Regions from separate parts of the Pseudarthrobacter sp. alpha12b genome, predicted to be linked through region 1. Evidence: riboswitches for the same ligand, from Rfam matches in the RefSeq annotation. Region 1 holds a riboswitch; each other region holds the start of a gene.
The links. A riboswitch is a leader RNA that binds a small molecule or an ion and turns the genes downstream of it on or off. The one in region 1 is predicted to bind cyclic di-AMP.
Positions count from the first base shown of each region.

Region 1 (10,024 bases):
GGCCCCAGGCGCGGGGGCGGCGTTGAGGACATGCTGGAGGGCTGGAAATGATCCATTGCCCCAGTCTGACAGGTGGAGCGGCGCTGCGCAGTAAACCGGGGGCGTCAGGTGCCGTGAGCGCGGTCGACGGCGAAATCACCGCCGGGATACATCACCGTTTCGTGACCGTCGTCAAAGCGGACAAGATAGGGCGGGCTTCCGCCCTGGCCGCGGACCTCCAGGATCACCCCGTGCCGGTCCGCGGACCCCACGTTCCTGCCGCGAACGACGATCCGGTCGCCTTGGGCTGCCTCCATGGCAATCACCTCCAGGCCCCAGACTACGACTCGCGGCCGCCCCGGAACAGGGCCTCATGGCAGGATTCCGGTATGCCGTTGAACCTCCTCCTGATCGCCGATACCCATGTACCCAAACGCGCCCGGGACCTGCCGGAACAGGTGTGGTCCGCCGTCGAAAATGCCGATGTGGTGTTCCACGCGGGCGACTGGGTGGAGGCAGCCCTGCTGGACGAATTCGAACGCCGGAGCAAGCGTCTGCTGGGTGTTTTTGGCAATAACGATGGGCCCGAATTGCGCCGGCGCCTGCCCGAAACGGCAACTGCCACCCTGGACGGAGTCCGCTTTGCGATGGTCCACGAGACCGGCCAGGCCAAAGGACGCGAAACTCGGTGCGAAGCGCTGTACCCCGACGCCGATGTCCTGGTGTTCGGCCATAGCCATATCCCCTGGGACACGGTGTCACCGCGCGGGCTTCGGCTGCTGAACCCCGGTTCGCCTACAGACCGCCGCCGCCAGCCGGCCTGCACTTACATGGAGGCAGTGCTCGACGCCGGGCGCTTGGCCGGGGTCAGGCTGGTGGAGGTCCACCGCGATTGACCAGGCGGAGCGGCTTGGCAGGGCAGGGAATCAGCGCCTAGGCTAGAAACCGTAAGCATGCTTAGCTTTTCGCGATTGCCGTTGGGCGGCGCAGGCTGCATAAGTTACCCGGGCAACGAACCAGCCCGTGTCCCGCACGAACAGGAGTACCACCATGACTGACCAGTACACCTTCCGTAATCCCGTGACTGCGTACGAAAAGATTTCCCCGCCCAAGCAGCACCAGCCCGAGCCGGGGCTTGATGCGGAGCTGGAGCCGAAGGCTGACCTGGGCGAAGAGACCTACCGGGGTACCGGGCGGCTGCAGGGCCGCCGGGCCATCGTGACCGGCGCGGACTCAGGCATCGGGGCAGCAACGGCGATCGCCTTTGCCAGGGAAGGCGCCGACGTCGTGCTTTCCTACCTGCCGCAGGAAGAGGAGGACGCCTCACGCATCGCCGGGATCATCGAGGCCGCCGGCCGCAAGGCCGTCAAGGCGCCTGGCGACCTCAAGGACTCCGCTGCGTGCCGGGACCTGGTGGACACGGCGGTTGCCGTCCTGGGCGGGGTGGACATTTTGGTCAACAACGCCGGCAAGCAGGTTGCGCAGGAGGACCTGCAGGACATCACCGACGAGCAGTTCGACCACACGCTGAAGACCAACGTCTACGCCATGTTCTGGGTGACCAAGGCCGCCGTGCCGCATATGCCGGCCGGCTCAACCATCATCAACACCACATCCATCCAGGCCTACAACCCGTCCCCCACCCTGGTGGATTACGCCACCACCAAGGCGAGCATCAACAACTTCACCAAGGGCCTGGCCCAGCAGCTGGCGCCCAAGGGAATCCGGGTGAACGCCGTGGCGCCGGGCCCCATTTGGACCCCCCTGCAGGTCAGCAGCGGCCAGCCCAAGGAGGAACTGCCGGAGTTCGGCCAGTCCACTCCCCTGGGACGCGCGGGCCAGCCTGCTGAGCTCGCCCCCGCCTACGTCTTCCTGGCCTCACCCGAGTCCAGCTACGTGGTGGGTGAAACGCTCAACGTCAACGGCGGCAGCCCCACGCCGTAGCGCCCCGGGGCGCCCGTGACCGGAACCGGAGCCGGAGCCGGGGCTCAGCCGGCCTCGTCCTGGCCGGCCAGGAGCTCGTCGGTAGCCGGGTCCGGCTCTCCATTGAAGAACTGGGCCAGGACGGTCTTGAACACTGTTTCTCCGGGTGCCGCCCGGAGAAACAGTGTCATGGAGGAGCGGAGTTTCCTGGCGTCGATACCGCCGAAAATGTCTTCGGCGGACTGGTCGGCGTGGTTTGCCAGGACCAGCGCACACTCCAGGAGCCGCGGGCCCAGGACCTCGTGATCCAGGTAGGCGCGGGCCTCTGCCAGGGAGGAAATGGCATACCGGCGTGAGGTGGCACTCTGCCCCAGTCCGGCAATCTGCGGGAAGACGAACCACATCCAGTGCCCGGACTTCCTGCCGACCTGCAGCTCCCCCAGCGCCTGGTTATAGGTTCCGCCGGTGTCCTGGGCAGCGACAAAACGGTCAAGGTCAAACGGCTCGTTCATTCAGGTCTCCTCGTTACGATTCACATGGATAAGTCCTTTTCAAGGGCATCGGCTGCCGCCCGCAGCTGTGGGTCGGGATCTTCCCGCCACCGCGCCAGCACAACACCCGCCCGCTGCCGTTCGCGCTCCCCCAGCCCTGCCAGGAGCGGGACCAGAACGTCAGCAAGAAGGGGCTCCGTCAGGTCCGCTGCCCGGGCGGAGCGAAGGAAGCCCTCCAGGCGGGTCAGGTCCGAGTGCCGGAGAAGCTGCACCCTTGACTGCAGCAGCACCACGGCGGCCAGGCGGCGCTCGAACACCGGACGGGAGCCGGGCCGGGGCTGTCCCCACAGGGCGGAGGCCAGCATGACCGTGCCGTCGTGGTCCAGGTCCTTGAACTTGCGCAGGGCATCGCGGACCGTTCCGCGGACGGCCCCCACGGACGAACCATACGAGGCCAGCACCCCGCCCAGCCGGTTCCCCACGTCGTCCGCCCGGTACCAGGCACCCTCGTTCTGCAGGGTCCTGTCAACGAAATCCGCAGCCGCGGACACCACGTCCGCCGCAGCCGTCACCGCCCGCGCCCCGACGATGCGTGCTGGATGCAGAACGGGGTCCACGGCCGGGCTTCCAGCCTGCCCTCGGCGATGGGCTCTCCGCACACGGCGCAGCTTCCATAGGTTCCCGCGGCCAGCCGGGCCAGGGCCGCCTCAATCTGGTCCAGGCCCGCCGAACTCTGCTTCAGGAGCGCCGCGGCCTGCGAGAGTTCGAAGGCGATGGTGGCCCCCTCGGGATCATGCTCGTCGTCGACATTGGAGTCCTGGCGCGCCGAGTTTGCTGCCTCGATGTCTGCCCGCAACGCCGGCAACAGTGCCAGGCGCCGCGCCCGCTCCTCTTCGAGCAGCACACGGAACCGTTCGAAATCTGGCATGGGGACAGCCTAACGCGTCAGTCAGTACCAGTTCAGGGATACGGAGTGGCTCCAGGCCCCGCACGGCGAACCGTAGCGGTCCCGGATATAGCCCAGGCCCCACTCAATCTGGGTCCGGTAGCTGGTCAGCCAGTCGCTGCCGGCGCTGGCATATTTGCCCGGCGGCAGCGCCTGGGCTATCCCATACGCCCCGGAGTAGGCGTTGGTGGCCGTGGTCAGCCAGTTGGACTCCTTGGTCCACAGCTGGGCCAGGCACTGGAACTGGTCCTGGCCCCACCCATAGGCAGCCAAGCGGCCGGAAGCGTAGTTTCTCGCCCCGGCCGGATCGTTGACCGCCCCGCCGGGAACGGAAGGCACGACGACGGGGGGCGGGCTTGGCAGGGCAGGTGCCGGCGGCGCCTCCGGAGCAGGAGGGACAGGATTGTTGACGGGGTCAGGGTTGGGCGGGGCAGGATTAGCCTGGACGGGGTTTGCGGCGGGTGCGGGCACCCTGGGCTGCTGGGCTGCCACTGCGGCTGCCTTGGCCGCAGCTTCCGCCTGCCTGCGGGCCTGCTCCTCCGCGGCGGCACGCTTGGCCTGCTGGGCCGCCTCGTAGGCAGCCAGCGCAGCCTGGCCGTGGCGGTACTCACCCTCAAGGGCCGCCGTCGTGCCCTTCAGGGTGGCGAGCTGGGCGGTCAACTCGCCGCCGCGCCGCTGCTCCTCGGTGACCTGACGGGCCAGCGCATCCTGGGCGGAACGGGCGGCATCCAGCTTTGCCTTCGCCTCCACCGACAGGCGCGCCCGCTCGTTCCTGGCAAGTTTTTCCTGTTCCGTGAGGGAAGCGGCCACCTTTTCGGCGGCCCCCGCATTGTTCACCAGGGCGGCGGTCTTGTCTCCTGCGAGCTTGACCAGGTTGAGCCCCTGGACGCTGTTGGTTCCCAGGGCATCCAGCGCCACGAAGAATCCCGCGTTGGTCCCGCCGGTCTTGTAGGACTGAGCGGCAAGGGCGCCGATGTCCTTCCGGTGCCGGGCCAGCTCATCATTGGCGTGCGCGGCCCGGGCGGAGAGGGTTTCCAGGCGGGAAGTGGCTGTCTGAAGCTCGGCATCCGCCACCGCGTAGTCGGCGGCGAAACGCACGGCCGTTTCGCCTGCCGCCTCCGACTCCGCCTGCAGGCCGGTCAGGAGTCCATTGATGGTGGTGATTTCCGCACTTTTTGCCGCTTCGGAGGACTGGGCCTTCTGCACGTCCGCCCAGGAAGGATACCGGCCGGGCGGAGGCGGTTCGTCGGCCGTGGCCGCCGGCAGCGCCGTGCCGGCAGCCACGGCAATGGCCATGAAGCCCGCGAGCAAGGGGCGCGTGGCGAAGGTCACGAACAGGGGCATAGTCCCGAAGCTTACCGTTGGTTTCGCGGTCCACACAGGGGGCCGTATCCGCATTGTTACAGCTTTCCCGGCGCCGGTAGACAACGCGAGGTCGGCACCGAAAAATCGGATAACGTCCAGACGTTTGCGCAATGCGAGAGAACAACCTCGTATGTTATCCAAATGTGACAATGGCGCTGCGTGTGGGTTATTGTCTTCTGGTGTCCCTCTCAGTCGGGACATTCCCGTCAGCATGCCGAGCCCTGCCGCTGATCATGGGATCCAACCGCTCCAGTTGGCAGGGACGGGGGAACCAAGTTTCCACGGCCACACGTGGCCTAGGGGTTAAGTCGATAGTGCTTCCGTTTGTCGCGGAGCCGCTCCCGGCCGGGTATCTCCAGCCCGAACCCGACAGCTCACCCCGCAGGCATGGGAGAGGCGATCAACCGTGTCAAAAAATTCCATTTCAGCCCGTCACCGCGCAACCCCGGCCCGCTCCATTGTGCTCGAGGGCCTCGCCGTAACAGCCAAGTCCCAGGCCCGCTCGCTGGGCCGCCCGGCCCTCGCCGTTGCTGCAGCGTCCGGCATTGCGTTCGGAGTCGGCGCTCCGGCCCACGCCGGTGTAACCGCCCCGGACACCACCGGCCAGGCCAGCGTCCAGGCCTATTCAGCACCGGCCGCCCCGGCTGCAGCCCCCGCCGCAGCAGCAGGTAACGTCCACACCGTCGTTTCCGGCGACACCCTTGGCGCCATTGCCGCAGCCTACGGCGTCAGCCTCAACGACGTCCTGTCAGCCAACGGCCTGGGACTGTCCTCAGTTATTTACCCGGGCGACCAGATCCAGATTCCGGGCGCAGGCTACACCGCAGCCCCGGCGCCTGCCCGCGCCGCAGCACCCGTCCAGGCGGCTGCTGCCTCCGCACCGGCCAACACCGGCATGAACATGTCCTACGCGTCCGCCACCCCGGTGGCATCCACCACGGGCTCGGGCACCGGTGCTGCCATCCTCGCGTCGGCTTATGGCCAGCTGGGTGTCCAGCAGGACTGCACTGCCATGGTTGAAAAGGCCCTGCGTTCCGTCGGCAAGTCCGTCGGCGACCTGGCCCCCACCCAGTTCTTCCAGTACGGCACCGTTGTGGGCTCTCCCGCCCCCGGTGACCTGATCATCACCTCCGGCCACGTGGGCGTTTACGCGGGCAACGGCCAGGTTGTCAGCGGCGGCGTCAACGGTTACGACACGCAGGTGCACTCCATCAGCTGGCTCGGTGGCTACTCCGCAGTTCGCGTAGCCTAGTCTTCGCGCAGTCCGGCCCGCTTGGCGGGACCGGCTGAATCAGGAGGGTGGCAGCCGGGAAATCCGGCTGCCACCCTCCTGTCGTTTTGCCACGCGGCGCTCCGCGGCGGTCAGGTACCGCAGAAGGTCGTATAGCTGCCGAAATCCTCGGGAGCACCTTCCGCGTAGCGTTCCAGCCCGGGCCGCTCGGTGAAGGGGTCGCTGACGGCCTCGAGCAGCTGCTGCAGTGGAGCCAGGTTTCCGCCCGTGGCAGCGGACAGCGCCTCCTCCACGAGGTGATTGCGCGGAATATAGGCCGGGTTCACACTGTCCATCAACTCGGCGTCAGGTTTGAGCGCCTTCCAGCGCTCCAGCCAGGCGTCAACAGCGGCCAGGTCAAGAACCATGCCGCGCACCGGACGGAAGTCCCCCCGGGCCGCCTTTCCCAGGTTCCGGAAGAACACCGTGTAGTCCACCGGGCCGTCTTTGAGGATGGCGATGGCATCATCCACCAGGGCGGACACAGCGGCGTCGTCGTCACGTCCGTCGACGTTGTCCAGGCCGAGCTTGGTCGTCATGCCGCCGAACCACGCCCTGCCGTACTGTCCGCGGAATCCGCCCAGCACCTCCACCGCCGGGGCGACCGCCTTTTCCTGGTCTTCGTCAATGAGCGGCAGCATCGCCTCCGCGAGCCGGGCAAGGTTCCATTCGGCCAGCACCGGCTGGTTGGCGTAGGCATAGCGCCCGTTGACATCGATGGAGCTGTAGACGGCGGCCGGATTGAACGTGTCCATGAACGCGCAGGGGCCATAGTCGATGGTTTCCCCGGAGATGGTCATGTTGTCCGTGTTCATGACTCCGTGCACGAATCCCACCAACATCCACCGGGCCACCAGGTCCGCCTGGGCCGAGACGACGGACCCGAACAGCGCCAGGTAGGGGTTGGCGGCTTCCGCGGCGTGCGGATAGTGCCTGCTGATGGCGTGGTTCGCCAGCCGCTTCAGGAGGTCCATATTTTCGGTGGCACGCGCATATTGAAAGCTGCCTACGCGCAGGTGGCTGCTTGCCACCCGTGCCAGGACGGCGCCGGGCAGCATGTCATCGCGCCGCACCTGCCGCCCGGTGGCGACGACGGCGAGCGAGCGGGTGGTGGGAATGTGCAGTGCATGCATGGCCTCGCTGACGAGGTACTCACGCAGCATAGGTCCGACGACGGCACGGCCGTCCCCGGCACGGGCGAACGGCGTGCGCCCCGAACCTTTGAGGTGGACGTCCAGGAGGCGGCCGCTTCTGTCCGTGACCTCGCCCAGCAGCAGGGCCCGTCCGTCACCGAGCAGGGGCGAGTACCCACCGAACTGGTGTCCGGCGTATGCCTGTGCCACGGGTGTGGCGCCGACGGGAACGTGGTTTCCCACCAGGAGCCGCACACCTTCGGGACTGCGCAGGTACCGAGGGTCAAGGCCAAGGTCCCTTGCCAGCCTGTCATTCAGGACGAGAAGCTCGGGGCTGGGTGCTTCCTCGGCCTGCCAGGGCACCGCGAGTTCTGCCAGTTCCCGGGCGAAACGGCCATCAAAAGTCACCGTGGATTCAGCTGCTGCCGTCATGGTTTAACCCTATCGCCGTTGTTTCGCCCGCTGCCTCCCGCTCCGGTTGCCGACGCCGCGGAACGGGAATACGCTCCAGATCGTTGGCGGCGATCACTGTGACCCCTGGGGCCCTGGCCCGCGCCTGCTCCCTGAGCAGCGGGACGTCGTCGCCGTACCGTGACGAGAAGTGGGTGAGCACAAGGGTGCGTGCCCTGCCGGACGCCGCCAGCTCCCCGGCCTGCCCGGCAGTAAGGTGGAGGTACTGCTGAGCCAACCCGGCGTCGTCGTCACTGAACGTTGCCTCGGTGACCAGCAGATCAGCCCCGTCCGCCAGTTCTTCGGCGCCAGGGCACGGTGCAGTGTCCATGATGAAGGCGAAGCGCTGGCCCGGCCTGGGGATGCTCACCTCCTCCAGCCTGACGGCCCCCAGGACCCCATTGCGTTGCAGCCGACCGACGTCAGGCCCCTCAATTCCCGCCGCCCGCAGCCGCTCCGGCAGAAAGGTGCGGGCGTCCGGCTCAGTGATCTGGTAGCCGTAGGTCTCGATGCGGTGCTTCAAAGGACGGATGTGGAGGCCGTCCGCCACGGACCCGGTGCCGGAGTGGGGGTGGAGCCGCAGGTCGATGGCGGGTGAACTGACAGCCACGAGGGCCCGGACCACCTGGTCACCGGACGCCGGATAGTGCAGGTGGACCGGATGCCCGACGCCGTCCAGGGCCATCCGTGACAGGACTCCGGGCAGGCCGTAGCAATGGTCTCCGTGCACGTGGGTAAGGCAGATCCTGGAGATATGGCTGGCCGCCACCCCAGCATGGATCATCTGGCGCTGGGTGCCTTCACCGGGATCGAAAAGTAGCCCTTCGCCGTCCCAGCGCAGGAAGTAGCCGTTGTGGTTCCGGGTACGGGTGGGGACCTGGGATGCGGTGCCCAGCACCACGAGTTCACGCACCGCCGGTGTCTGCCGTTTCGTGGTTTAGCCCCCTGGCGTAGGCGGCCTGGCCGACGTGCTGGAGGCAGTCCCCCAGGATGCTGACGAGCCGCACACCGAGGGTCACTGGCGGATCCCAGTGCCTGTCGACCACGCGGTCCAGGTCGACATCGCCTATACCCTCCAGGACCTTGGCGGTCTGCCGGTGGACGGCCTCGTAGTACTCCTGCAGGAGTTCCCGGGGCGCCCGGACGGCGTCCACCTGCTCGCTCGAGTGCCCGTAGCCCGTGTCATTTCCCGCCAGCGGAAGGCCAAAGCGGCTGACGAATCCCTCAGCCCTCCAGACCTGTTCCAGGCCCGAGGCCGAGGCTATCTGCGCATCTTCCACCCTGCCCGTGTGCCAGACCAGCCAGGCAATGGAATTGCCATGGCCGCCGGGGCGATGCTGCAACTGTGCCGCATCGAGCCCGTCGAGTGCCTGCCGGACCAGGCCCGGGAGGCGCTCGAAGGCTTCGAGCAGCAGTTCCTTGGAGTGCATGGGTCTCCCTCCCTGCCGGCCGGGCCTGCGTGGCCCAGTCAGCGGGGTTGCTAGCGTTCCAGGTCGTCAGGCTCGAACTCGCTGAGCGGCGAGCCGCCGAAGTTTTCCTCGTCATCGCTGGCGTCAGCCTCAAGGCCGGTTGGGGCCTCACCAAAATCGACATCCGCTGCGGCTTCCCCGAGGGTGGGGGCGTCCGGCGGCACTTGCTCATCGCCGGAGCGGTACCGCGCCTGCGCGCTTTCGTCCCGCAGCGTCTGGTCGCTCAGGAAGTCTTCCTCCTCACCGCTCACCGCCTCGTCCTGCAGCAACGGGTCCTCCTGCCAGCGGTCTGGGTTGTTCTCGGCGGCGCCAGGGTAGCTGTCCGGCTCACCTGAAACGGGGTCCAGTTCCAGGGACGACGCCGCGCCGGGAGTTTCGTCGAGAAGCACGTCGTTTTCCTCCACGACTTCCAGCTCATCGTCGGGGACGTTCTGTTCAGTCATGTTGCTGCCTTTCTCCTTGACCGTTGGGCGACAATAGTAAGCATACTGACCAACCGGGGCGGATGTGAACCTTGGTAGCAGCGGATTCGGGCACTTTTCCATGGTCCCCCAGGTTCCGCTGCGACAGAAGAGCTGCGGCGGAAGACAGACGTGGCAGGGAGGCGCCATGCTGCGATTTCCTGAATGTTCGGCGCTGCCGAAGTTCAGTACCGGAGATTAGGGGTAAACAGGGACAGTAGAGACGCAATTTTTTGAGCCTGGTCCCAATCGCAGGCAAGGAGGAGACCATGGAACGCAGTGTGCCCCCCGACGGGGACCCGGCAGGCCAGTCCCGTCCGGGGTCCTTCACCGGCAGGATGTCAGTTCTTTGGACCGATGGCCTGGGCCGGGCAAGCATCCGGGCGGTCCAGACGCTCTCCGTGCTGGCGCTCGCCTGGGTAGCGGTGACTGCCGCCGCCCGGGTTCCACTGGTCACCATTCCGGTGCTGGTTGCACTAATCCTGGCCTCGGCCATGGCTCCTGCGGTCCGGTGGCTTGCGGCGCGGGGCTGGCCCC
Region 1 covers NZ_CP196746.1:1,526,273-1,536,296, forward strand. Annotated here, with positions in the region: gene ACTAQI_RS06865 (NUDIX domain-containing protein) at 1-56, opposite strand, end outside; gene ACTAQI_RS06870 (DUF1918 domain-containing protein) at 105-296, opposite strand; gene ACTAQI_RS06875 (metallophosphoesterase family protein) at 369-875, shown strand; gene ACTAQI_RS06880 (glucose 1-dehydrogenase) at 1,030-1,923, shown strand; gene ACTAQI_RS06885 (DUF1810 domain-containing protein) at 1,968-2,414, opposite strand; gene ACTAQI_RS06890 (DNA alkylation repair protein) at 2,435-2,965, opposite strand; gene ACTAQI_RS06895 (TraR/DksA family transcriptional regulator) at 2,962-3,321, opposite strand; gene ACTAQI_RS06900 (aggregation-promoting factor C-terminal-like domain-containing protein) at 3,343-4,683, opposite strand; cyclic di-AMP (ydaO/yuaA leader) riboswitch at 4,937-5,107, shown strand; gene ACTAQI_RS06905 (LysM peptidoglycan-binding domain-containing protein) at 5,111-5,956, shown strand; gene ACTAQI_RS06910 (protein adenylyltransferase SelO) at 6,067-7,539, opposite strand; gene ACTAQI_RS06915 (ribonuclease Z) at 7,523-8,470, opposite strand; gene ACTAQI_RS06920 (mycothiol transferase) at 8,463-8,987, opposite strand; gene ACTAQI_RS06925 (hypothetical protein) at 9,038-9,469, opposite strand; gene ACTAQI_RS06930 (AI-2E family transporter) at 9,757-10,024, shown strand, end outside.

Region 2 (10,024 bases), 2.0 Mb from region 1:
GCGATATCCACGGCCAGGTCGCGGAGCTCGACGACGTCCACTGCCACCTCATAGCCGCCTGCCTTGAGCTGCCGCACGGCGGCCGCTGAAAGCTGGTCGGCCAGCAGCCGGCTCGATGAAGGTACGCCAAGTCCTGCGGAAAGGACGGTGATGCGGCGGGTTTCCATGGCATTCTCCTGGTGCTCGTTCAATCCATCATACATGCGTTTGCATCTATATCAATGAACTGTTGCCGGCGGCGGAGTATTCCCGCACAGGTATTGGCTGGCTTCGGATCAGAGCAGGACGGTTCCCCGGATGCAGGTGGCGGAGTCGCCGCCCACCCACGTGTCCCCGCCTTCAGTACTGATGTGGATGCGGCCGGCCCGGCCCAGCACGGTCCCCTGCGAGGCCACATACTTCTCCGGCGCCCGGCCGTTTCCAATCAGCCACTGGGCGGCACCGGCGTTGAATCTGCCCGTGACGGGGTCCTCCGCCATGGAATCACCGGGCAGGAACGTGCGGACCTCAAAGTCGGTGCCGGTGCCGGGAGCGTGGGGCCCGATAACGCCGATTTTCAGGTGTCCCATTGCCGCATAGTCCGGCTCAAGGGCCAGCACGTGATCCGCGGATTCCAGCAGGACGCCGATCCATTCGGGACCATTCACCAGCCAGGACGCGTCCACGATGTCGCCGCCGGACACCCGCAGCGCCGCAACCAGCTGCCGGCGGATGGATTCCTCCACGGGGCCACAACGCGTCAGTGGCGGGGCCGCGAAAGCCAGCCTCCCGCCGTCGCGCTTTACCCGGACCAGCCCCGCGGCGCACTCCTGCACTACATAGCCGCCGGACTTCGGCACGCCCCCGGCTTCCAGCCAGGTATGGGCCGAGCCGAGCGTGGGGTGGCCTGCGAACGGGAACTCCTCACTGCCGGTGAAGATGCGGACCCTGTAATCGGCACGGGGATCCTGCGGAGGCAGGAGGAAGGTGGTTTCAGAAAGGTTGGTCCAGTTGGCGAATTGCTGCATGGTTGCCGCGTCCAGGTCCTGGGCATCAAGAACGACGGCGAGCGGGTTGCCGCGGTAGGCCTGGCCGGCGAAGACATCCACTTGGTGGAAGGGGCGGCTGCGGGGGTTCGGGTTCACCGGAGCAGGCTACCACCGGCCTGCGCCAGGACCGGGCCGGCCAAGGGAACGGTGATGATTACTGCGCAGGAAACCAGATTGATCCACCTGTAGGTTGCAAGGATGGCGATGAATTCCCGTAGGAAGGCACTGGGGATGAAGTAGCCCGCGGTCCTGGCTCCGGTGACATGCGCCCTCAGCCCCGCGCGCCGGGTGAACATGGCCGCACGAAATACGTGGTAGCTGCTGGTGACGACCGTGACGGGTGCATCCGGCCGCTCCATCAGATCACGCGAGAAGTCCAGGTTCTCCATGGTTGTGGTTGCCCGGTCCTCCACGATGATCCGGTCGGCAGGAACACCCTTCCGCTGCAGGTAGCGGGCCATCGCCGTTCCTTCCGGGAGGAGTTCGTCCCTCCCCTGCCCGCCGCTTGGAATCAGTGCTTTGATGGAACCGCCATGCTTCCCGCGGTACAGGCGGACGGCGGCGTCCAGCCTGGAAGCCAGCAGGGGCGGGACAGATTCACCGTTCAGGCCGGAACCCAGAATCACCACGTACTCAGGGTGTCGGCGCGGCGGAAGATTCGAGTAGATCAGGGAATAGACCAGGTAGCTGACGAACACGAATCCCACATAACCGGCCACCAGGGCCACCACGGAAGTGACCGCGCCCAAACCCGGTGCAACCGACTTCAGGGCGGCCAGCAAGAGGGGCGCGGCCACCACAGCGAGTCCTGTCAGCAGGGACAGCAGGTTTCCCGGGCTGCGGCCCTCGCGGCGCAGCATGATGATCCCGTTGAGGACCAGGAAAAGTGCCAGTAGCGGCCCGGACACGATGAGCAGGACGGCCAAGGCCAAAGTCATGACGGCCGGAACGGAGTTGTTGCCGGAGGCCAGGAGCAACCCAAGCCACCCGAAGATCACACCCGAGACCAGGAAGACGCCGTTCCGCAGCCGCCTGCGGTCCGTCACAAAACTGATGGCCGCAGCCGCCAGGAGGATGCTGCTGACGGCAAGGAACGGCAACGCTTGACGACCTTACTGGGAAATGGCGGATGGGGCCCGCACCGAACATCCGGGGCGGCATCCCAGCAAGCTTATGGTGCCGGCAGCCGGCAGAGGGAAAAGCCGGCGGTGATATGGGACGCAAAAGGCCCCCGCCGGAGTTCCAGCGGGGGCCTTTCAGCTGCGGTTGGAGACTACTTGCCTGCAACCACGTCGAGTTCGATCACAGCGGCAACGTCAGCGTGGAGGCGGACGTTGGCCTGGTAGGAACCGACCGACTTGATGTGGGCGGGCAGTTCCACCTTGCGCTTGTCGATCTTGCCAAGGCCAGCGGCCTCAACAGCGTCGGCGACGTCGCCCTGCTTGACGGTGCCGAACAGGCGGCCGGACTCGCCGGCCTTGACGATCAGCTTGACCGGCTTGGCGGACAGTGCAGCGGCCTGCTTCTGAGCATCTTCCAGGGAAGCGTGCTCGCGGGCGGCGCGGGCAGCCTTGATGGACTCAACCTGCTTCTCGCCACCCTTCGACCAGGTCAGGGCGAAGTTGCGGGGCAGCAGGTAGTTACGTGCGTAACCGTCCTTGACCTCGACTACATCGCCAGCAGCACCGAGACCGGTGACTTCGTGGGTCAGAATGAGCTTTGCCATGTTAGTTAATCCCTTCCTTAGCCGCGGCCAGCGCCGGAGTAAGGCAGCAGAGCAACTTCGCGGGCGTTCTTGATTGCCTGGGCGATCTTGCGCTGTTCCTGCACCGTAACGCCAGTGACGCGACGGGCGCGGATCTTTCCGCGGTCGGAGATGAACTTGCGCAGCAATGCTACGTCCTTGTAGTCGATGACAGTGATGTCAGCGGCCTTCAAGGGGTTGGACTTTGGTTTGGGCTTACGGAGTTCAGCCTTAGCCATCGTGGAGCTCCTATTCTAGGGAGCCCGTGGATATTGATCCACGGGATGGTGGTGGTCCGACGGCGGCAGTGCCATGGGTGCGTTACGGCACCCGGGCAGCCCCGGAGTCGGGCCGTTATTTGGGGTTTAGAAGGGAGGTTCGGAATCGGGGCCGTTGCCCCAGCCGCCTGCGTTGGACACACCGGGCGTGGCCCAGGGATCGTCCTGTGCAGCCTGCTGGTTGCCGCCGCCCCAGCCTCCACCGGAGTTGCCGCCCTGGTTTCCACCAGAGTTGCCGCCTCCGAAGCCACCGCCGCTGTTGCCGCCACCGAAGCCGCCGCCACCCTGTCCGCCGGAGCGCTGGGTGCGGTTGACCTTGGCATTGGCATAGCGCAGGCTGGGGCCGATTTCGTCGACCTCAAGCTCGATAACGGTGCGCTTTTCGCCTTCTTTTGTTTCGTAGGAGCGGCTCTTCAGGCGGCCGGTAACAATCACGCGCATGCCCTTGGTCAGGGATTCGGCGACGTTCTCGGCTGCTTCACGCCATACAGCGGCGCGGAGGAACAGGGTCTCCCCGTCCTTCCACTCGTTGGACTGGCGATCAAAGGTGCGGGGGGTGGAAGCGATGGTGAAGTTCGCTACTGCCGAACCGGACGGTGTGAACCGCAATTCCGGGTCATTGGTGAGATTACCGATGACCGTAATGGTGGTCTCGCCTGCCATCTACTGCCTCCTTGTTCGATCCTGGGTGAAGAGTGCGTTTCCTGCGGGGTAAAGAATGAAGACCGGTGCTGAATTACTCAGCAATAACCTTCTGCTCTTCGGGGCGGGTGATCTTGGTGCGCATGATGGTCTCGTTAAGAGACAGCTGGCGGTCAAGTTCCTTGGCGGTCTCCGGCTTGGCGGTGAAGTTCACCACGGCGTAGATACCTTCGGACTTCTTCTTGATCTCGTAAGCCAGACGGCGACGGCCCCAGATGTCAACCTTTTCGATGGTTCCACCATCGTTGGTGATGACGTTCAGGAACTTCTGAAGCGACGGCTCAACGGTACGCTCTTCGACCTCGGGGTCGATGATTACCATCAATTCGTAAGGACGCATATGTGAACCCACCTCCTTTGGGCTAAGCGGTTACGGCATTTCCGTAACAGGAGGTTCATTTGCGATTCCGTGCAATGCCCCGCCGCCGGAACGGAGGCAGGACGCAGCACAGACTTCAATATCCTAGTGCATTTGGACCCGATAGGCGATTCGCGCTTGTCCCAAGGCTAGGCCCATGATGTACCGCGGGCAGCCCCGACTGACGCTATGTGGAAAACAATGCCGCGACCGCTGCGCATTACAACGTCCCGCGCCGTGGCCGGCCGGCGCCGCGCCCACCCAGTGAGGTCCGTTACCTAATTGTGATTCTTGCGTCCCTTTCGTGTACGGTCATCCGGGGGCCGCCCCCAGCCGGCCCCAGTCCCGAAGGTCGTCCAACTCTGCCGCCTCCGTGACTAGACCCGGACTCCAGGCAGAGGCGGGGGACCCAAGCGTCCCGGGCACGGCCCCGCGCCTGCCCTTGGGGTGAAGCCGCGATTCGCGGCCGAATGGCCTCATTCGAACCCGACAGCTAACTCCGCAGGCGATGAGAGGTGACTTCCCCATGCCCGCACTCCGCAATGATCGCGCCAAACCGTCCCACCGTTATCAAAATGAGACTGGACCTGCCGGAACCTCTCCGGACTCAAGGTCCACCACGCCCGGCCTGCCCCGGCGGCGCTGGCCCCTCGCCGCGGGGCTTGCCGCAGCCCTCCTCGGAGCCGGCTCCCTGGGCCTCGGCCTGACCCACAACGATGGCGCCGCCGACATGGCGCGGGTGGCCAGTGCCGCCGACGCCGGCAGCGACGCACCCACCCAGACTCCAGAGGCTGTTCCTTCCTCCGTGGCGCCTGCCCCGGCACCGGTACCGGCAGCTGACGCCGCTCCCGCTGCAGCCCCTTCCCCGGAACAGGCTCCGCCCGCGCCCGCAGCTGCACCGGTTCCCGCCGCGCCGGCTCCCTCCTCCGAATCCCCCATCGCAGTGGCGCCGGCCGCGGCGCAGCTTGCCAGCAGCGGGGCCCCTGCGCCCGCCGGCGTTCCGGGCAACTGGACCATGACCTTCGCCGACGAGTTCAACGGGGCCGGACTGGACACCGCGAAGTGGTCCGGATGTTGGTTCTCCCCCGGCTGCGGGACCATGAATAAGGTTTCCACCAGCCCGGCGAACGTCTCGGTGGCCAACGGAAACCTGGCCCTGGGCCTCGCCTCCGCCACCTCCGGGGGATTGGTATCGACCAACCCGAAGGGCGGGGCAGGCACGGGCTTCCAGTTCACCACCGGCTATGTGGAGGCCCGCATCAAGTTCCCCGGCAACGCCAACGGCCTCTTCAACTGGCCCGCGTTCTGGACCACGGGACAGTCCTGGCCGACCACCGGCGAGAATGACATTGCGGAGGTCCTGCAAGCGAAGATGACCGTTAATTACCACTCCGGTTCCGGCTCCCAGAACCAGGGCGGCGTGGGCGGCAACTGGGCCAACGAGTACCACACCTTCGGCCTGCACAGGATGGCGAATTCCTCCGACGTCTACTTTGACGGCGTCAAGGTCAAGTCCTACCCCACCAACGACGGAAACGCTCCGCAGTACATCGTGCTGAACGTCGGCGCCTCCTCCACGAACCCGGCCTACGGCCCACAGTCCCAGATGATGGTGGACTACGTGCGCGCCTGGCAGTAGCCGGCCACGCACCACCTGATGGAAGGGCGACGGCGGGACCTCCCGCCGTCGCCCTTCCAGCTTCACCTCAAGGTTGCCCAAAGGTCACCCTCCGCCGGCAGTGTGATCCAGTACACTCTTGCAATGAGGCTCCTGTACGTGACGGAAAGCGTGCCCAACCGGGATCCGGAACTGGGCGATGGAAGCTCGATGATTCCGTACGAAGTGATCCTGCACCTCCCTCCTGACGTTGCCGTCACGCTGCTGACTTTTTCGGGCCCCGTCCCGGTTCCGGCGGAGATCAGGAACCGCTGCGAAACCGTGTACGAACTGGCGCCGCGGGAGGAAATTTCGGCCTTTGTCCGTTCCCTGGGCGGCCTCGCCGGGCTGGGGAAACACCGCCGTTCAACCCCGTCTGCCCGCGCCGCAGCCGCCCGGTTGTCCGCAGACAGGGACGCCACCCTCATCCACGGCCCGCACGCCCTGTTCCTGTCCCATCACGTCACCGGGCCTCTGGTGCTGCAGACAGTTGACCCCTGGTCCATCCGGGCCGGCATGGACACGGCCATCGCGCGCACCTTCCGGCCGGCCTATCGGCTGCGCGAGCAGCTGGCCGCCCGGGCTGAGCTGCAGCTGCCGCCCAGGGCCCGGCTCCTCACCGTCGGGGCCCAGGATTCTGCGGCCTGGTCCGCCAAGCTGGGCAGGTCCGTCCGAAGCATCCCCAACGGAACAGCAATGGCTGCCGGTCCCCGCCGGGAGCGGGATATCCCCGTTGTCTGCTTTGCGGGCAGCCTGAACTACGCCCCGAACGTGGACAGCGCCACCGTGCTGGTCAGCAGGATCGCGCCGCTGGTGTGGCGGGAAGTCCCCAACGCCCGCTTCGTCATCGCGGGGCGGCGGCCCACCCCGGCGGTGCAGGCGCTGGCCGGACCCCAGGTGGACGTCCTGGCGAACGTGCCTTCCATCCTGGACGTCTTCCAGGGGGCCGACGTTGCAGTCTTCCCGGACGAGCACGGCGTGGGCATCCGGAACTCCGTCCTGGAAGCCCTTGCCGCGGGGCTGCCCGTGGTTGCCACACCGGTGGCTGCGAGGGAACTGCCTGCGCACCCGCTGCTGACCGTTCAGGACAGCCAGGAGGCACTCGTGCGCAAGGTGGTGGAACACCTCACCGCCCCCGCGCCACTGCAAGGGCGTCCCGCCAGCATGACGGCGGAAGGGTCTGCAGGCGCTGTCCGCACCTGGGACACCGTGACGGACGAGTACCTGGCGGAAGTCCATGCGGCCATGGCTGCTCCATCCCCTGCCGGGGAGCTTTCCCGAACGAACAGGCACCCATGACCTACGCGCCGGGGGAATTGGAGCGCAAGGGAGTCCGGGGAGCCCTGTGGCAGGGGCTGGCCTTCGCCTCTGGCAGGGTGATCGTGCTGGTAACCACGGTGGTGCTGGCACGGCTCCTCTCACCTGAGGAATACGGCCTCGTAGCCCTGGCGCTGGTGCTGATGGCCTACGCCGAAACCATCGCCGACGCCGGTGTGGGGCAGGCGCTGGTCTACCTGCCCAAAACCCCCGTCATCGCCCGATCAGCACTGCTGCTTTCCGTTGCCCTGGGCGCGGTGCTGGCCCTGGCGGCGGTGCTTGCCGCGGACACAGTGGAGGACCTCCTGGGGCTGGACGGTGTGGCTCCGCTGGTGCAGGTCCTTGGGGTTTCCGTGCTGGCCACGGCCTGCGGTGCCGTCCCGGAGGCCATCATGCGGCGGGACCTGAAGTTCAGGCAGCTCACGGCGGCGCCGGTGCTGCGCGCCGCAACCATGGGGACGGTGACCCTTTACCTGGCCTTCACCGGCCACGGCGCCTGGTCGCTCGCCGTCGGAACGGCTGCCGGGTCCGTGGCCTATGCCGCCACCTGCTGGTTCCTTGTCCGCCATGAAGCGCCCTGGCAGATCTGGCGTGTCAGCAGGAGCGCCCTTGGGGAGAACATCCGCTTCGGCGCCCCCGTCGCCGGCAGCACCATGCTGGCCAGGGCCATCTTCGACGTCGACTACCTGGTCATTGGCATCGTGCTGGGCGCGCATGCGCTGGGTCTCTACACCCTCGCCTTCCGGCTGCCGGAGGCCCTGATCCTGAACGTCTTCTTCGTGCTCTCCACCGTCCTGTTCCCCCTCTACACGCAGGTCCGCGGCGACCGGCAGCGGCTGCGGGACGGATACCTGAAAAGTGTCACCGTCCAGGCCCTTTACGGCATCACGGCAGGCGTGGGACTGGCCGTGGTGGCGCCCGTCCTGGTGCCAGTCCTTTTCGGCCAGCAATGGGAGGAATCGGTCACGCCGCTGGTATTCCTGGCCCTGTATGCGGCGGCACGCTCCCTGGGCGCCGGGGCAAATGACGTTTACAAGGCGATGGGGCGGCCCGGTCTTTCCATCTGGATCTCCGTGGTCCGCCTGGTGGTCCTCCTTCCCGCCCTGATCTTCGCCACCCAGTGGGGAATTGTGGGGGTCGCGTGTGCCCAGATGGTGGTGGCCGTGGTCTTCGCGTTTGGCATGCAGGCGGTGGCCGCCAAGGTCATGGGAACAAGGATGCGCCGGATGATGCGCGCCGCGGCACCGGGCCTGGTGTGCGGTGCCGCGGTGGCCCTGGTGGGCCTGGTCAACTTTGCCAGGCACGCCCTGGGACCCGTGCCCACGTTGGCTGTCATGGTGGTTGCCGGGGTGGGCGCGGTGTACGCGGTGCTGCGGTTCGGCTACCGCGACCTGCACGACGAGATACTGCGGCTTTTCAAGCGCCACCACGAGGGCTGACGGGCGGCCGGAAGCAGGGCTTCCCAAGGGTCAACGCCGGAATTGCGGACCAGTCCGCCCGGGCCCGGCCCACCGGCCCGGCCCCGTCCCCGGGACTCGGCCTTTTAGGCGGCTTCCACAGCATGGCGCCACAACCAGAAGTCCCTGTCCGCCTGGAGGGCGGCCCGGACTTTTCCGTTGCCCTGCGCCGGGTCGGCCTCCGCTTCCTGCGCCAGCCGGTCGGCGAGCGTGGCGGTGGAGCGCGCCCACGTGGCGACCACCAGCAGCGGGAGGAGCGAGTGGTCAACCCCCCGCATGCCAAGGTGGCGGGAGAGCGGGTCCAGCGCCCAGCCGCCCTGGCCGAAGGCCTTGTCGAAGGCCGCGATCTGGGCCTCCCTGACGAAGGCATGTTCGCTGGACTCGCTCAGGTACTGGAGGTAGAAGACCAGATCGTGCCCGGGAACGCCGTCCATGAGCGAGCGCTCCCAGTCCATGACCTGCAGCGCGCCGCCGGACTTAACAAGCAGGTTGGGATGGCTCAGGTCGCCATGCTCGATGACCGCGGGCAGCTGCGCCTGGCGCAGCGGGGCAAGGAGTTCGTGCGTCCGTTCCACCAGTTCGTTTGTGCCCGCGTCAGGCCCGGCCAGTCCCTCCAGGGCCGCCAACGGCGCGGCCACGGCGCGCTGGTACCAGTCCACATTGCCGGCGGCAGGCTGGGTGCAGGGAAGGGCTCCAACAAATGCGGTCCCGGTGGCGACGGCGGCGGGCAGATCCGCTGCCACCGTCCGGGGATCCAGTGGCATGCCGGTCAACGCGGTTTCAACGAGGACCGTGTAGGGCCCCACGTCCCGCATGCCCACCAGGAGTGGCACACCGGCGCCTGGGCTGCCGACGGCGGCTGAAAGTTGGGCGAGCATGGCGGCCTCGCGGCGGACGCCGCTGTTGTCCCCAGGCTGGCGGGGCACCTTCACCACCAGGGCGGGATCACTTCGCCGGGACGGAAACACCAGGGCCACCACGTGCCGGGACGTTGCGAAGCGCGGGGTCAGCAGCAGCGTTTCCCAGCGCTTCCCCAGGCCGTACTGGTCAAGGGAGAACTCCTCGAAGTGGTCCTGCAGGAACTGATCTATGAAGCTCATTGCCCCGGGCTCCTTTCCGGCAGCCGCCCCGTGATGGTGCCTTCGGGAACCAGGAGGTCGAAGACGCGCAGTGCCAGGGCCACGTGCACCGCAGCCGCCTTGAGGACCCCGAAGCGCACATCCTTGCGCAGGGCCAGGGTGTCCCGGATGGACACGCCGGACTGCACCGGAACCAACCGGGCGGTCCGCTCCCGGTTGGGGGCATTCCAGTACAAGGCAACGTCCTGGTACCCCCGGCGCTCCAGCATCCGCTTCCAGCCCCTTAACGTCCGCGGGCCCGAATGCTGCAGCAGGGAGCGGCTGGCCTCCACGCAGATCCAGCCTCCCGGCTCCAATGCCAGTCCTGCGCTTTCGATCTGGCCCGGGCCGGGCGAGGCCAGCAG
Region 2 covers NZ_CP196746.1:3,542,038-3,552,061, forward strand. Annotated here, with positions in the region: gene ACTAQI_RS16365 (FMN reductase) at 1-167, opposite strand, end outside; gene ACTAQI_RS16370 (PhzF family phenazine biosynthesis protein) at 276-1,124, opposite strand; gene ACTAQI_RS16375 (YdcF family protein) at 1,121-2,128, opposite strand; gene rplI (50S ribosomal protein L9) at 2,302-2,754, opposite strand; gene rpsR (30S ribosomal protein S18) at 2,772-3,011, opposite strand; gene ACTAQI_RS16390 (single-stranded DNA-binding protein) at 3,138-3,713, opposite strand; gene rpsF (30S ribosomal protein S6) at 3,787-4,092, opposite strand; cyclic di-AMP (ydaO/yuaA leader) riboswitch at 4,482-4,632, shown strand; gene ACTAQI_RS16400 (glycoside hydrolase family 16 protein) at 4,637-5,749, shown strand; gene ACTAQI_RS16405 (glycosyltransferase) at 5,873-7,066, shown strand; gene ACTAQI_RS16410 (oligosaccharide flippase family protein) at 7,063-8,523, shown strand; gene ACTAQI_RS16415 (aminoglycoside phosphotransferase family protein) at 8,628-9,641, opposite strand; gene ACTAQI_RS16420 (dTMP kinase) at 9,638-10,024, opposite strand, start outside.
Region 2: it holds a riboswitch for cyclic di-AMP, as region 1 does, so the genes downstream of both, ACTAQI_RS16400 (glycoside hydrolase family 16 protein) here and ACTAQI_RS06905 (LysM peptidoglycan-binding domain-containing protein) in region 1, are expected to answer to the same signal.

Region 3 (10,024 bases), 1.7 Mb from region 1:
GGTATAGACGGGGCGGGAGCTTTCCTGCGGGGCCGGGGGCCGGCGGAGGTGCGCGGCGGGCTCGGCGCCGTCCACGGACGGGGACAGGCCCAGGCTGCGGAGGGCGGCGGCGAGCTCACGGGGCGGCGACGAGGACGTTACAACCGTGGGGGACAGGCTGGCCAGGCCGAGCTGGGCTGCCTTGGGTCCTGCCAGCAGTTCCCGGAGGGCCGCTTCATCGTCGCTTTGGATAAAGCTGGCGGCCTGGCCCACGCGGAGGCTGCCATGCCGGGATGCGGTGTCCTCCACCAGGTACGCCAGCGGCTGCGGTACGGCGGTGGCGGAGTGTTCCCGAAGAAATGCCAACAGGCCGGCGGCGTCGTAGCCGTCATCGAGTGCCCGCTTGATGGACTCCGCGGAGAACCGGTAGATGGTGGCCGGGCCCTGGCCCTCGGCGTCGGCCATGACCAGGAGTTTTTCGGTGAGTGCAGGAGTGAGGTAGCCCGGGGCAACGGCTGTCAGGTCTGCCTGCAGCAACACGTGGTTCAGGGCTGCCGGCAGGTGCTCGCCCAGGATGGCAAGGGCGGCATCGGGGTTGTCTTCGGCGAAAGCGCTCCCCAACTGGCTCAGGGCCCCCGACCCCACCAGGCCCAGCATCTCCGCCTCTGCGAGGACTCCCCGGATGAGGGAGCTGAACCGCCGGGCCATCCGCGGCTGTGACCATTCCGCGCGCTGCAGGACCGCGGCGGCATCGAGAACGGGCGCGGTGCCGTCCGGCCCTGAGGCTTCGACCGTAAGTTCGTGCAGGATCTCGAGGATCCGCTTGCGGACCACCGGAGCGTCGGGCCGCTGCGCCCCGGCGGACAACGCCGCGATGGTGTTTCCGGACGCGCCCCGGGCCGGGGCGCCCGGTGCCGTGTTCATGGGCTGGCCCACCATCGAGGGCACGCGCTCGCTGGCCAGCCAGGCGTTCACCAGCCACAGCCATTGTTCCTGCCGCGGAAGCACCAGCCACTCCAGCTGCGGCGGCTGCACCCAGGACGACGAATCGACGTCGAGGCGGATCAGGCCGGCCAGTCCGCACAGCTCCAGCAGCTGGCCCGCCGCACCCTGGTCAATGCGCAGTTGGTCGGACAGGCGGCGCATCTCGCGGACCCCCACGCCTCCGCTGCGCAGCGTGGCCAGCGGGTTCTCCCTGATGGCATGCAGCAGTTCGGAAACCAGCCGGAGGGTTTCTGAGATCGCGCTGAGCGCTGCATTCCTGCGCAGGGCCGCGGTGGTCCGGCCGAGCTCCGGGAGCGGCGGCGACAGGGTGAAGTCATTGATGATCGCGCCGCCGCGCAGGGCCAGCCCCACGCTGTGCGGCAGCTCCACATGGGCGGCGTCGAGCGGAACCAGGAGCCCGCGCGCAAGGAGCCAGTCGACCGGCCCGACGTCGGCACCCTCGGTCGTGACCGACGCCTTCCGTTGCGCCTGGGGGACGGCACCCATGGCCCAGTTGCGGAACCTGGCGAGCAGCGCCGTCGTCCGTTCCGGTGCAGTGGCGAGGATGTCCTGCAGTGCCTCGGGGGAGGAAGTCCAGTGCTGGAGCGCCAGCGCAGCCTCCATGGGCGTGGTGGCGCCGTGGATTACGAACCCGCTGCGGTGCAGTTCGGAGACCAGCTGCACCGCCCGCTGGGCGAAGGACGGCTGCAGGCGGACCAGCTCTGTGTAGCTGCGTCCCAGCCCCGCCGGGTAAATCCCCACCACGTCCTTGAGGGAGCCCACCGGCAGGTAGAACGGCTGGTCGGCGGCCGGGGAAGGAGTGCCGTGCGGGGGAGCAGCGTGGTGCACCAGGGCAAGTTCCTGCAGGGTGCCCAGGATCTGGGTCACCGTGGCCAGGCCCGCGCCGTGGATCAGCGTGTGCACTCCCTCGGCGGAGGCGCTGTGCCCGGTGTCGGTGTTGGTGCACAGATGCAGGGTCTCCAGGACCTGCATCTGGGGCCGGTTGAGCCGCTCCAGGGCGCGCTGGACGCTGACACGGGAGCTGGCACGTGCCGCCAGCGCAGCGAAGTCCGGAACAGAAGGGGAAATGAGGTCCGGCCGCGCGGCGAACAACGCCCGCAACGAATCGTCGCTGCGTGCCTCCAGGTCCTTGCCAAGCGCGCGAATGAGGGACATCAGTCCAACGTTACCGCTGCTGGGCCCTTCCCGCCCGCCGCCGGGCGGCAACGCCGTCCAGGACCAGCAGGAGCATCAGGATGAAGGCCGCCGGCAGGCCGTACAGCGCGGTATAGGTGATCCAGGCGGGAGCTACGGAACCGGCGAAGGCGAGCGCCATGACAGCAGCCACGGCTATCAGGGACAGCACGGCAACAACTGCGGCGAGGACCATCAGCGGCCGCCGGTAACGCGAGGGAGTCATGGATGCAACGCTACCGCGCCCGGAGCGGAGCGGGTAAAAGCCGGGGCCTTGCGCCTGCGGCGGAACAGTGCTGCCCAAAGCATCAATAGGCCATGCGGCAGGATAACCTTGAAGCATACAGACCAACACGGTTTGCGTTTGCCATACCCTGAACCCGCACAACAATGCGGATGCGGTGGCAGCCGGCCGTGTCTCATGACAGCAGAACGAAGAAGGTTGATTACGTGCCTACCGGCAAGGTCAAGTGGTATGACAAGGACAAGGGCTTTGGGTTCCTCGCGGGCGAAGACGGCCAGGAGGTCTTCCTGCCCAAGTCGTCGCTGCCCGAGGGCGTAACGGAGCTGAAAGCCGGCACGCGCGTGGAGTTTGGCGTGGCGGACGGACGCAAGGGTGCCCAGGCGCTGGGGCTGCGGGTGCTGGACAAGACCCCGTCCATCGCCAAGGCCAAGCGTCCCAGCGCGAAGGATCTTGCCCCGCTGGTGCAGGACCTGGTGACCGTCCTGGACAACCTGTCCGGGACCCTGTCCAAGGGCAAGTACCCGGAGGGCAACAAGGGTAAGGCCATCGCTGCCGCCCTGCGCAAGGTCGCCGACGAGCTGGACGTTTAAGCGCCTATGGATCCCCAATCTGAACAGCCGGGCACGCCAGTGCAGGAGCAGGCTGCCAAGAACCCGCCCAAGCGCAAGGCAGGCGTGCCGGTATGGCGTACGGGCAAGCCTGACGCTTTCCTGGCTGCTGCCGTGGACACCGCCCGGACCGCAGTGGAGGGCATCACCCCCGCCGCCACCATCGGGCCGCACCTGGCAGCCAAGAGCGAGGGCGACCGGTTGGTCACGCACCTGTTCGAGTCCCGGCTGCCCGGCTACGCAGGCTGGCAGTGGTACGCGGTACTGACCCGCAACTCCCGCTCCAAGGTAGTAACGGTCAACGAGCTGGGCCTGCTGCCCTCGGGGGACGCCATCCTGGCCCCGGAGTGGGTGCCGTGGGCCGAACGCGTCCGACCCGAGGACCAGCAGGAACCCGAAGCGGACGGCCAGGAAACAGCCGCGGCTGAACCGGATGGCCAGGTGACCGCGGAAGCCGCGGAGGATTCCAAGGACGACGCCGGCACGCAGGCAGGAGCCTGACCGCACTTTATGCCGGGAAACCGGCTACCCCTGCGTGGGGCAACGAAAACGGCGCCGTCCGGGAAGAACCCGGGCGGCGCCGTCGTGCGTTGACTGTGGTTACTTGCGCAGCTCGCCAACCACGTAGTCGATGCTGGACAGCAGGGCCGAGACATCGCTCGGATCGATGGCCACGAAGGTGGCGATGCGCAGCTGGTTGCGGCCCAGCTTCCGGTAGGGCTCGGTATCCACGATGCCGTTGGCGCGCAGCACCTTGGCCACTGTGGCGGCATCGACCGATTCGTCGAAGTCGATGGTGGCGATGACGTTGGAGCGTTCCTCGGGCTTGGCCACGAACGGGGTAGCGAACCCGGAGGCGTCGGCCCAGCTGTAGATGCGCCCGGCGGAGTCGGCGGTGCGTGCGGCGGCAAAGTCCAGGCCTCCGTTGGAGTTCAGCCACTGGACCTGGGCGTCAAGGGTGACCAGCGTGGACAGCGAGGGCGTGTTGTACGTCTGGTTCAGGCGGGAGTTGTCGATGGCGGTCTGGAGGTCCAGGAAGTCAGGAATCCAGCGGCCGCTGGCCTTGATCCGCGCGGCACGTTCAATGGCAGCGGGGGAGAACAGGCCAAGCCAGAGGCCGCCGTCGGAGGCGAAGTTCTTCTGCGGGGCGAAGTAGTAGACATCGCTCTGGGCAACGTCCACGTCCAGGCCACCGGCCGCCGAGGTGGCATCCACCAGGACCAGCGATCCCTCGTCGGCTCCGGAGACGCGGGTGACCGGGGCTGCTACACCGGTGGAGGTCTCATTCTGCGGCCAGGCGTAGACGTCCACGCCCGCCTCGGCCTGCGCCGCCGGACGGGTGCCCGGCTCGGACTTGATAATGGAGGAGGCTCCCAGGAAGGGCGCCTTATTGGTGGCCGCGGCGAACTTCGACCCGAACTCGCCGAAGGACAGGTGCTGGGCCTTCTTTTCCACGAGCCCGAAGCTGGCGATGTCCCAGAAAGCCGTGGAGCCGCCGACGCCCAGGACCACCTCATAGCCCTCCGGGGCGCGGAAGAACTGGCTCAGTCCTTCGCGGACCGACCCCACCAGGTTCTTGACCGGCGCCTGCCGGTGGGAGGTGCCGAGGATGGTTTTGGACGCTGCTGCCAGGGCATCGATCTGTTCCTGGCGGACCTTCGACGGGCCGGCGCCGAACCGCCCGTCCTTGGGCAGGAGGTCGGCGGGGATCGTGATGCTGGTGTCGCTCACAGGTGCTCCAATTCGGCGGGGACGAAAGCTTTGGTCCGGACGGGCGGGTAAAAGGTGGCCGGCAGTGCGCGGTGGCTGCGCAACGGGCCCTACCCATTCTGCCTGAACGGCAGTGGGGGCGGCAGCCGGAGGGGCCAAAGTCCAGACAATGAGACGGTCCCGGCACGTGCGGCTGTTCGAAGCGCGGCTATTCGGACAAAGTCAAAATAGGCTAAGCTTTCCCCCGGACTACCTCGCGGGAAGAGGCGATACGGTGGGACAACGCAAGGTACTGCGCTCGAGGAGCTGAGCTGGATGACGGATCTGATCGACACAACGGAGATGTACCTCAGGACCATCCTGGAGCTTGAGGAAGAAAACATCGTTGCCCTTCGGGCCCGTATCGCCGAGCGCCTGCGCCACTCCGGCCCCACCGTGTCCCAGACCATCGGCAGGATGGAACGCGACGGGCTCGTTGTCGTCTCCGGCGACCGGCACCTGGAACTCACTGACACGGGCCGCAAGCGGGCCACGGAGGTCATGCGCAAGCACCGGCTGGCCGAACGCCTGCTGGCCGACGTCATCGGCCTGGACTGGGCCTACGTGCACGACGAAGCCTGCCGCTGGGAACATGTGATGAGCGAGCGGGTGGAACGGCGGATCTACGAGATGCTGGACCACCCCACCGAGTCGCCGTACGGCAACCCCATCCCCGGCCTGGCCGCCCTGGGCGGACAACCGGCGAGCAGTTTCGCTGACGGGGCCATCAGCCTGGTGGAGGCCATGAAGAGCTACGCGCCCGCTTCAGCGGTGACCATCAGCCGGCTGGCCGAACCGATCCAGGTGGAGCCGGAACTGCTGACGCAGCTGGACGAAGGCGGAATCCGGCCCGGCGCTTCAGTGGCCCTGGAGCGCGTGGGCGACTACATCTCCGTGCGAGTGCAGGGAATCGAAGGGGCGCTGGAGCTGCCGCCTGAGGTGGCCGCCCATGTTTTCGTCGCCCTCAGCCAGCCCTGAGCGGCTCCGCATACCCCAAAGCGAAGCTTCCACGCAAAGATAACGGAATTGTTACCTAGGGTCTTAAGGCCCTATAGTGGTAACAATCGTCGATACTTGAGCGTTACCCGATCCGGAGCCGAGCTCTGCCAGCGGATCGGGTGCATGAAGTCGTTACTGGCAGAGGCGGGGGAACCACAACCGGCAGCGGGGGACTGCCTTGGGGTGAAGTCCGTCAGCAGCGAGCCTCTCCAGTGAAGGATTCTTCCGGGAATACCCCTGTGCAGAAGCTTGCCCATGACGGGCCGGGTCTTTGATCTCTCTGACCCGAATCCGACAGCTAACTCCGCAGGCTTTCCAGAGAGGAACCCTTCTTGACCATGCAGACCTCCCGGGGCCGCCGCCGCGCGGCCGGCCCCCCTTTGGCACCCCGGGTTGTCGAGGATGTCGCAGCGGAGCGCCCCCGCGATCTGCATCGCGACGCACGCCGCCGCAGGGGCCCGTTCCGGCAGGTGACGGAGTTTGCCGCCGCCAGCGGCATTGGCCAGAAAGCCGGAATCGCCTTGGCCGCCACCGGCCTGGTGCTCACAGTCACAGTGCCGGCCACCAGTCCCGTCATGGCCACGGACGCGTCGGGCAATACGCCCCTGGCAGCTTCCGCCGTCAGCCCGCAGCCCCAGATTTCCGCCGATATTGGTGCCCAGATCGACTTCAGCCGCTCGGCCGTGGTGACCCAGGCCGACCCGGATGGGAAGCTGAAGCAACTCCTGAGCGCCCAGTCCGCCGGCTCCGTCACGCGCGCCGCATCCGCCGGCACCCTGGCCGCGCCGCTCGCATCCCTCACTACCGCCTCGCCCTTTGGCTACCGGGTCAGCCCCATTACCGGTGGCTCCGGGGACTTCCACCGCGGCCAGGACTTTGTGGCGCAGTGCGGGACCTCCGTCCTGGCGGCCGCGACGGGCACCGTGACCTTCGCGGGCTGGCATCAGTTCGGTGGCGGTAACCGGGTGGTCATCGACCACGGCAACGGGCTGGAAACCACGTACAACCACCTGTCGTCGTTCAACGTCAAGGTGGGCCAGACAGTTTCCCGTGGCGACGTTGTTGCGCTCAGCGGGACCACGGGCGCGTCCACCGGCTGCCACCTGCACTTCGAGGTGCAGGTCAACGGCGAAGTGGTTGATCCGATGGGTTGGCTTTAACTGTGTGATTGCTCACTCTCAGATTGTGGCGACCTGCCGTGACCTGAATGTGACATTGAAACAAAACTGCTGTACCGTCTAACTCGCGTCAACTTTTCCGAAGTTGACGCTCTTGAGTGGATTGCCTAACTCTGCCACCGCTCAAGGTCCGTTCGCATTTCATCGTCTGGCAGGGGCGGGGGAACCAATTTTGGCCTTCTTTCCAGAAGGCCTTGGGGTTAAGTCACGTGCTTCCCAGGAAGCAGTGTGGCCGGGTGACTCCCATCCGAATCCGACAGCTCACCTCGCAGGCATTGGGAGAGGCTACCTTCGTGTCTTCACGCCATCATTCTGCGCGCCACCGTGCGCAAACGGTTCGCACCAACCCCCTGGACGCAGTGTCCAAGGCCGTGAGCGCAAATGCCGGGACCGTAGGCCGCCAGGCTGCCGTCGTGGCAGCGGCGTCGGGCCTCATCCTGAGCATGGGCCTGCCGGCCACCGCAGCTGACACCACCGCTGGTGTCTCTGCCTCCACCGAGTCCGGTTCGGCCCAGACGGCCCTCGCTGTCACCGCCGCCCCCACGGCCACGGTTTCCTTCGAACGTCCCGTCGTCAAGACCACCGCTGCTCCTAAGGTGGAAGCGGTGCGTCCGCAGTCCACCGCGCCGGCCGAACGCACGGCCACGGCCACTGCAGGCCAGGACGCTGCCCCCGCCGCCAAGGCCGTCGAGACCGTTTCCGCGGCGACTTCGGGCATTGCGGCCATCGCCTACACCGGCATCGGCCACTCCTACGTGTGGGGCGGCACCAGCCCCGTCACCGGCTGGGACTGCTCCGGGTTCGTTCAGTGGGTCTACGCCCAGGCCGGAATCAGCATCCCGCGTACCAACGCGTGGAGCATCATGACCCCCACCTCCACCCCCCAGCCGGGCGACCTGGTGGTCCAGAACGGCGGCGCGCACGTGGGCATCTACGTCGGCAACGGCATGATGGTCAGCGCACTCAACCCGTCCCAGGGCACGCTGCTGCACTCGCCTGCAGCCACCGGTACCTCGTCGTACTACCACCTCAACAAGTAGTTCTTGGGCTCCACGCTCCAAGGGCTATTTCTTTGCCCAAAGCTTTTCGCTAGAAACCACATCCCCGTTCGGGATGCGCCGGCGTACCCCCAAGATGCCGGCGCATCCAATTCCCTGCGTCTGCCTACAAGCGGTTCGAAGGAACAACGAAAGAGAGAACTGATGACGACTCGTGCTACCGCACGGCACCGCGCCGAGGCCACCAAAACCAACTCGATCGCTGTCATTGCCAAAGCTGTAAGCGACAACGCCGGCGGCATGGGCCGCCAGGCTGCGGTTATCGCTGCCGCTTCCGGCCTGGTCCTGACCAGCGGCATCGCAGCGAACGCTGCTGACGCCAACGTCAAGCGCGATTCCGCTCCCGCGTCCCAGCTGGAAGTCGAATCCGCCGTCGATGCCCCGATTTCCGCGGCTTCCACCATTGCCATCAGCTACGAGAAGCCGGCCGTGACCACCACGCCGGCCCCCGTCGCGGAGCCTGAGCCCCAGGTTGAGGTGCAGGAAGCTGCTCCTGCTGCCCAGCCCGTTGCTGCCCCCAAGGTCACGGCCAAGGTTGCCACCGCTGCTGCTCCGGCTGCTCCCGCAGCCCAGGCTTCGGCCAGCGGCAAGGGCGCTGCCATCCTGTCCGCAGCCTATGCACAGCTCGGCGTCATGCAGGACTGCACCATGCTGGTGACCAACTCCCTGGCCGCCGTGGGCATCCACTTCCACGACTGGCCCGCAGGCTACCTGTCCCTGGGCCGCACCGTGAGTGCAGCCGAGGCGCAGCCGGGCGACCTTATCTACTACGCCAACGGCGGTTCGGGCATGGCCCACATTGCTGTGTACGCCGGAAACGGCATGGCCGTCCACGGCGGCTACAACGGGAACCAGACCGTGGTCTTCAGCGCCAACGTGGGTTCCGGCCCCGTCTTCATCCGCGTCAACTAAGCATTCCAGCGCCGGCCTGAACGGCCGCCGGGAAATGTTACAGGGGACCCCCGCCAGTGAGGCGGGGGTCCCCTGCGGTTTAAGGGTTGGCGACGGCATCGGTGCCGTGCCCTTCTCACGGCCCGAATGGGCTCCGGGGCGGCGATTACCTGATTCTGCATTTCTTTGTTTACTCTTGTGATGTCGATCCATAGCCCGGACATGCCGAGGGCAGCCGGCCCTCGTGCCCCTGACGGGTGCGGCCGTGAAGAGGTAAGTGCATGCGCACTCTCGTTCTGAATGCTGGATATGAACCGCTGGCGGTTATCACTTTCCGCCGGGCGCTGGTGCTTGTGCTCACGGGCAAGGCGAGCGTGGTGGCCGAAGGGGATGACCCTGTGGTGGGCCCCACCGACGTCCTGGGCCGCCCGTCCGTGATCCTCCTCAACCGCTACATCCGGCCCCGGTACAACCACTCAACGGCCGTCAGCCGCAGGGGTGTGCTCCGTCGCGACGGGCATAAGTGTGCGTATTGCGGTAAGGCGGCGCACACAATCGACCATGTGCACCCGAAGTCCCGGGGCGGCGCCGATTCATGGGAGAACCTGGTGGCCGCCTGCCTGCGGTGCAACAACGTCAAGGGCGACCACACTCCCGCCGAGATGGGATGGACCCTGCGGTTCGTCCCCGAGCCGCCCCACGGAACCATCTGGCAGATCAAGGAGCTGGAGAAGCCGACGCCGGCCTGGGATCCGTTCCTGCTCCCGGAGCGCGCTGCCTGACCAACCGTGCCCTGCACCCGGAGCCTTGCTGATCGCTAGGCTGGGGGAGTGCAAGTGAACAGGTTGGCCTTCGATGCCCTGATCCTGGCGGGAGGGCGGTCATCCCGGCTGGGCGGCGTACCCAAGCAATCGCTGGTTTTCCGCGGCCAGACCCTCCTGGAACGCTCCGTTGCCGCGGCCGCTGGTGCCCGGCGCATTGTGGTTGTTGGCGACACGGGTTCCCTTCCAAACGATGCCCAGGCCGGACGCCCGCTGCCTCAGCCAGCCTTGCCTCACACCCTGCTGATGTGCCGGGAGGAGCCGCAGTTCGCCGGCCCCGCGGCCGCAATTTCCGCGGGGCTGGACGCCTTGGCCAGGA
Region 3 covers NZ_CP196746.1:4,510,357-4,520,380, forward strand. Annotated here, with positions in the region: gene ACTAQI_RS20930 (helicase-associated domain-containing protein) at 1-2,139, opposite strand, end outside; gene ACTAQI_RS20935 (hypothetical protein) at 2,150-2,383, opposite strand; gene ACTAQI_RS20940 (cold-shock protein) at 2,608-2,991, shown strand; gene ACTAQI_RS20945 (DUF3027 domain-containing protein) at 2,998-3,510, shown strand; gene serC (phosphoserine transaminase) at 3,610-4,740, opposite strand; gene ACTAQI_RS20955 (metal-dependent transcriptional regulator) at 5,035-5,736, shown strand; cyclic di-AMP (ydaO/yuaA leader) riboswitch at 5,875-6,085, shown strand; gene ACTAQI_RS20960 (M23 family metallopeptidase) at 6,096-6,917, shown strand; cyclic di-AMP (ydaO/yuaA leader) riboswitch at 7,046-7,224, shown strand; gene ACTAQI_RS20965 (C40 family peptidase) at 7,295-7,975, shown strand; gene ACTAQI_RS20970 (NlpC/P60 family protein) at 8,138-8,905, shown strand; gene ACTAQI_RS20975 (HNH endonuclease) at 9,166-9,666, shown strand; gene mobA (molybdenum cofactor guanylyltransferase) at 9,721-10,024, shown strand, end outside.
Region 3: it holds a riboswitch for cyclic di-AMP, as region 1 does, so the genes downstream of both, ACTAQI_RS20960 (M23 family metallopeptidase) here and ACTAQI_RS06905 (LysM peptidoglycan-binding domain-containing protein) in region 1, are expected to answer to the same signal.